Regions from separate parts of the Nostoc sp. ChiSLP03a genome, predicted to be linked through region 2. Evidence: predicted binding sites of a transcription regulator. Region 2 holds the regulator's gene; the other holds the start of a gene.
The links. Region 2 encodes HrcA, which represses chaperone genes, less so after heat shock. Its sites were predicted from a motif close to TTAGCACTCNNGANTCNNGAGTGCTAA; they were not measured.
Positions count from the first base shown of each region.

Region 1 (3,377 bases), on a different contig from region 2:
TGCCTTGACTTACCTGGATGAACTGGATTTAGAAGTTTTGTACCAATCCAACCCTGAAGAAGATGGTTGGTAAATATTAGTTAGGAGTTAGGAGTTAGGAATTAAAAAATGCATAACTCCTAACTTTTAACTCTTAACTTTGTTTAAGCCATTTGATTTTCAATCGCCCACCGCGCTAGTTCAGTGCGATTGTGGAGATTGGTTTTGCCCAACATATTGGACACATGGCTTTCAACCGTTCGCTGACTAACATTGAGTTCTTCAGCAATTTCCCGGTTAGCTAAACCCCTAGCAACAAACTGAACTACTTTCAGTTCGGTTGGGGTTAATTGCACATCGAAGGGAACCTGGATGCGGGAACCGTTTTCGCCTCCTTTTGCTTGGTGTTCTTTCCAACGGATAGTTTGTTTCAGCGAGGACTCAACTTGCGCTACGAGTTCTTCTGGTTCAAAGGGCTTGACCATATAAACATCAGCACCTTTGTTCAGACCTTTAACTCGGTCTGCACTTTGTCCCTTAGCTGAAAGGAAAAGAACCGGAATCCAGCTGGTGCGTTCGTTTTGCCGGACTTGTTCCACAAAAGTATATCCGTCCATTTCCGGCATCATCACATCGCAGATGATCATGTCTGGAACATCTTGCTCTAAAATTTCCAGAGCTTCACGTCCATTTTCAGCGGTGATGACTTCATATCCCCGGAATTCTAAGTAATCCTTCACCAGCAAGATGAGGTTAGGGTCATCATCAATCAATAGAAGTCGTTTGTGATCTTTCATGCTGGGCTCTTTCATAGCAGTGGCACTTGTCGCGCTTCGGTCCATCAAAGTCTTGAATATTTATCCTCGTATGGTGGGTTATTCGAGATGTTGTCCTTTTTCCTACTTAACTTGCCTTTGCTGTCTCGAAGTCTCAAAAATGCCGAGCACTTTCAATAGACTAGTAGCTCGATAGCAAAAGTCCAGCAAGGATACGTATAGCAGTAGTATCTATAATGCGCTATTATATATCGCTTTGAAAGGGGCGGGGTAAAAAACACTGATTAAATAATAATCTTTCGGACTTACAAGTAAGTATTGGCTTAAAGATGACCCTACCTCAAAACCAACCCGCACTTTCTTAAAGCCTACTGCTATACCATATCCTTTCGTTGTTAAGCCTCTATGAGGTGTTCACAAGAAACTAGGGAAGTTTCAGGCAAAAGATGGATTGAAAACGCATATTCTTCTACCACCTTATTACCTATTCAGTGTTCTCGGACGATCCGCAGAGTAACTTCCGGGTTTGCTTGGCGATACCAGACACCATCAGGGTAAATCACCATTATGGATCTAGAACCAGAAACACGCAAGCAGTTGGCTTTAGTTTTAGAGACGCAAATAGAATAACTTTAGTACGGCTCATCGAGTTTTAAATCTTTAAGTCGCTTTTTTAAGTAATCCCAGAATTCCAGACTAGCTCGTTTTGAGCAGCAATTGCCTGGTCAGCGCAAATAAAAATGTCTCGCTGAATTTTTGCAAGTCCTAAACTTTCTACACAATTACTCAGAGTCTTATGTTCTAAAAATTGAGTTTTTTTAGGAATTTGATGGTTGGACTGGATCGCTGTCACTGTATTGTTACTCATCGAGCGGCTCCCTGATTACAGTTCTATAACAATTTGCAAGCTTTGCAAATAAAGTTGACTGGAGAGTAGGGAGTGGATAATTAAGAGTTATGAAAATTCTTCCCTATTCCCCATTCCCTACTCTCTTCGTAACTTACAGAACAAAACCCGCAAGGTATAAATAATTAAGCATTTATACTTAAGTACATCTATGACCTTCTAGTTCGGGAACCCGTACTCAAGGCATTCTTGCCATTGGACTCTACTTTTCGATAAATTAGCACTCAGGAGTTGAGAGTGCTAAACTCTGGAGAAAATAATTATGGCAGCTTTATCTCTAAGCGTTTCTACAGTTAAACCTTTAGGCGATCGCGTTTTCGTAAAAGTGAACGCCTCTGAGGAAAAGACCGCAGGTGGTCTGTATTTGCCCGATACCGCCAAGGAAAAGCCCCAAGTAGGGGAAGTAGTGGCTCTTGGCCCTGGCAAGCGTAATGACGACGGAAACCGTCAGGAATTGGAAATCAAAGTCGGCGATAAGGTGCTGTACTCTAAGTACGCTGGCACTGACATCAAACTCGGCACCGAAGAATATGTACTGCTTTCTGAAAAAGATATTTTAGCAGTTGTTATCTAGTGGTCATTAGTCATTATCATTAGCCAATGACAAAGGACAAATGACAAATGACGTAGATGCCCTCCGGGCGGCTTCCCGAAGGGTAGAACAAAAGACAAATGACAAATGACAAAGGACAACTAACAAGAAATTATGGCAAAGCGCATTATCTACAACGAAAACGCCCGTCGCGCCTTGGAACGAGGCATTGACATCCTGGCTGAGGCTGTAGCTGTTACCCTTGGCCCCAAAGGTCGTAACGTAGTCCTAGAAAAGAAATTTGGCGCACCGCAAATCGTTAATGACGGTGTAACGATCGCCAAAGAAATCGAATTAGAAGACCACATTGAAAACACTGGTGTAGCTCTGATTCGTCAAGCTGCTTCTAAGACTAATGATGCAGCGGGCGATGGTACTACCACCGCTACCGTTTTAGCTCATGCGATCGTCAAAGAAGGCTTGCGGAACGTTGCAGCTGGTGCTAACGCAATTTCCCTCAAGCGTGGTATTGACAAAGCTACTGGCTTCCTTGTAGACAAAATTGCTCAACACGCCCGTCCAGTGGAAGATTCCAAAGCCATTGCCCAAGTTGGTGCGATCTCGGCTGGTAACGACGAAGAAGTTGGTCAGATGATTGCTCAAGCAATGGACAAGGTGGGCAAGGAAGGCGTAATTTCCCTAGAAGAAGGGAAATCTATGTTCACCGAGTTGGAAATCACTGAAGGGATGCGCTTTGATAAAGGCTACATCTCTCCCTATTTTGCTACCGATGCTGAACGGATGGAAGCGGTTTTTGATGAACCTTTCCTACTGCTGACTGATAAGAAAATCGCTTTGGTACAAGACCTTGTACCAGTGTTAGAGCAAGTAGCTCGTGCTGGTCGTCCTTTGGTAATTATCGCCGAAGATATTGAAAAAGAAGCTTTGGCAACCTTGGTAGTAAACCGTTTGCGCGGTGTGCTGAACGTGGCTGCTGTTAAGGCTCCTGGCTTTGGCGATCGCCGCAAAGCACTACTAGAAGATATCGCCGTTTTAACTGGCGGTCAACTAGTTACCGAAGATGCTGGTTTGAAGCTAGATAACACCAAGCTGGATAGCCTGGGTAAAGCTCGCCGGATCACCATCACCAAGGACAACACCACAATTGTTGCCGAAGGTAACG
Region 1 covers NZ_JAVRBQ020000087.1:27,265-30,641, forward strand. Annotated here, with positions in the region: gene RMY32_RS14220 (NIL domain-containing protein) at 1-73, shown strand, start outside; gene RMY32_RS14225 (response regulator transcription factor) at 144-821, opposite strand; gene RMY32_RS14230 (hypothetical protein) at 1,429-1,623, opposite strand; gene groES (co-chaperone GroES) at 1,925-2,236, shown strand; gene groL (chaperonin GroEL) at 2,369-3,377, shown strand, end outside.
Region 1: the regulator HrcA is predicted to act here: its motif matches at 1,880-1,906, upstream of groES (co-chaperone GroES).

Region 2 (3,377 bases):
GCACTTTATTCTTCAATTCGTTGCTGGCTGCTTGGATATGAACTCTATACCCACCTCTTGTAAAGGTGGACGCACAGATAAATAAACCAATGGCCCAAATAGCGGTATCAAGGCTATTAACCAGAACAACTGCGGATTTTTCCAACCGCGACGCACCATATCATCCCCCAGCAATGCGGGAAATAATAGACAGAGTAAGCAAAAATCTAAACTCATCACATGGATGAAGCGGTTAGTTTGCCACTCTTGCACAAAATTGCTCCAATCTCCACCTCTTATACCGTAGGTAACTAGAATAACTGTGGCTACTGTCAATACAAAACCAGTCACACGAGAATCTAGTAATTTGAGCAAGATATTCTTTTTACCGACAAACTGATTATTTGGTTCTCTAAAGGCTAAGTACGGCAACAAGGCAAAAGCACCAACTCCGAAAGAGACAGAAGCAAACAGCCAAGCAGGTATTTTTTGTCCTCTACCATCAATAAAGACTATTGCGCTGTAAATAAGAGGCCAGATGCCCATGAGGTTGAATAATGCTATGACTAACGGGTTAATGCCTTCCCATTGCCCAATAGAAAGGTTTTTAATTAACTCGAATGTACCAGGTTGCTCAGGAGGCGCGAGGAAAAAAGCATAGACAACAAATCCCAGCCACAGTACACTAAAGGCAATTTTTCTAAGCATGAAAGATTTAAGTAGTATTAATTATTGATTTTGCCGTTACAAATACGGCTATCTACTTGCTATGGTATCGTTTGCTCGCCTAGAGGCGTAGCGGCTTGTTTCTAAAGATTAATCGCTAATTGCTAATTAAGGATTGAAATAACTGAAAGCTTCTGAGAGATAATCGGCAGCAGACGCTACTACTGCGATCGCACTTTCATAATCTAGGCGCGTTGGCCCCAAAACTCCCACACTTCCTACGGGTATCGAACCTCGGCGATAGTTAGAAGAAATCAAGGTGCAGGTGCGTATCGGTTCTAATGGATTTTCTGCGCCAATACGAACTGTTACCTTTGGTTTACCACCATCCTCTGGTTCTGGTTCCTCAAATATTAATCGCCACAGTTGGTCTTGTTCTTCTTCCAACAGGTGGATAATTGTTTGTACCTGCTGTAACTGGGAAAATTCTGGCTGGCGTAAAACTTCTGACACACCCCGAACCATAATTTGGGTTGTAGTCGGTGCAAGAGTGCGACGAGTCAATTCTGCAACTGAGTTTTTCAAAAATTCCCCGTAGCGTTGGAACTCCTGATCTAGTTCGCTCCAGTTGAGGTTGGCTAATTCCAACAGACTTCGCCCCCGCAGGTGACTATTTAAAAAGTTAGAAACAATCTGCAACTCGCGATCGATTACCTCTGAATCTCGTTGGGTTTCTTCTGGTGTTGGCGACAAATCCATCAATTTGGAATGTGTCTCGTAACCATCTGTTACGACAATCAGCATGATCCGCCCAGCTTCAATTTGCACTAATTGCAGATGTCGCAATAGCGCTGTAGTCGTTTGCGGCATAGTAATCAAGCTAATGCAACCACTCAAGGTTGCTAAAATCTGCGCGGCTCCTTGCAGTAGGGTTTCTAAACTTCGATCTTGCCACTGTAGCTGCTTTTGCAATGCCATCTCTACTTCTCGCCCTAAAGTTTCCGTACCACTTTGTGGAAGCAAGCTACGCGTAGCGTCTGTTTGCGACACGCTGCGCGAACGCAGAGAAGGTGTAATTAGCTGGTCAACATAAATGCGATAGCCTGAATCTGAAGGTACACGTCCAGCAGAAGTATGTGGTTGGTAGAGCAATCCAGACTTTTCTAAAACACCCATGACATTGCGAATTGTCGCCGAGCTTACACCCAGGTCGTACTCCTCAACCAAAGCCTTTGACCCAACTGGCTCTGCCGTAGCAATGTAGTGATGTACCGTTGCCCAAAGTATATGCTGTTGTCGATTTGTTAACTGAACTTCCATTATGGTATGTTTTGCTGAAGGCAAATTTTAATCAAACTCTCAAGAAATTTGGGGATTTAATCGAAAACAGAAAATATTAATAATTTATTAAGGTATCAAATTATATAATTATATTATGATAAGTATTTTTAAAGTTTATGTACAAAGCATTTTTTTTAAGATTAGGGTTGAACTAGCAGCTCAATTTTTTTGCAAAAGCTGCTAGTTATAATGTACCCTTGCGATGCTTTTTTCTAACCGTACTTTTGCATAAATTTCTGCTTGCAACAGTATTATTAGATACGTATTTTCTTCAGGGGTTACCGCCGAACTGTAATTTAGAGCAATCCAACATTTTTATGCAGATGTAGGTGATGCCCAAATTTCAAACTTTCCGGCAAGCCTCTAAATTGATGTATTTCTATGTTTAGCATAGCAAAAGTCAGATGGAAGAGTAAGTTCCATCTGAATGATGTATCCGAGCAGAAGCTAATACTGGGGAATTGAAGGGTCTACTAGTTGGGAATAGGCATCAATACCACCCGAAATATTTTGCACATTTGTAAAACCTTGAGCAATCAACCACTGGCACATTTGGGCAGAGCGGATGCCGTGGTGGCATAACACCAAGGTTTCGGCTTCGGGATTGAAGAGGGTAGGTACTCGATCTCCCCATTCGGCAAATTGACTTAAAGGTAGGTTTACAAAGCCTTCAATGCTAGCGATCGCCAATTCTTCTGGTTCACGCACATCTACTAGCTGAATACTTACATCACTAGAAGAAAGACGTTGCGCCAGTTCTTCTACACTAATTTGGTTCATGGGTTGACTAAAAGAATTCCCGATAAACAGTCCTAATCCTATTTATGGTGGCAGAAAATCTTTGCCTTTGCATGAGTATCCATTCTCAAGAGGGTTGATTAATTCTGCTAGGCTTTCTGCTTAAATGGCTGTAAATCGTCTTTTTTAATAGGTTTAATGTGAATAGGCAACGTTCATTCATCGGTTTTATCGTCGCTGGGGCGATCGCCCTGCTAGTAATTGCGATCGCAGGCTTTTACTGGTTTTTCGCTAAAAGTCCGGCTAATCTCATTGCTTCTAGCTCTGGGCCTGGTGCAGCCATATTCGTGTCGAAACTTTCTCCTGCAATGGTTTCATTATTGACCAATCCTGACCGTTTGCAGGCGTTGGAGCGCGAAGAGGAACTATCTAAACTCAAAACCAGTTTATTCGCCAAGAGTGGCATAGATTACAAACAAGACATTCAACCCTGGTTAGGGGACGAAATTACATTAGCTATAACTAGCTTAGATATCGATCGCGACCCAGAAAACGGACAGCAACCAGGATATCTGTTAGCACTAGCAACCAAGCAACCAGAGAAAAGCCGCGAGTTTGTCGAATTGTTGTTTTCTAAACGAGCCTTAGCTGGT
Region 2 covers NZ_JAVRBQ020000095.1:706-4,082, forward strand. Annotated here, with positions in the region: gene RMY32_RS15500 (DUF2834 domain-containing protein) at 13-687, opposite strand; gene RMY32_RS15505 (heat-inducible transcriptional repressor HrcA) at 814-1,965, opposite strand; gene RMY32_RS15510 (rhodanese-like domain-containing protein) at 2,434-2,766, opposite strand; gene RMY32_RS15515 (DUF3352 domain-containing protein) at 2,925-3,377, shown strand, end outside.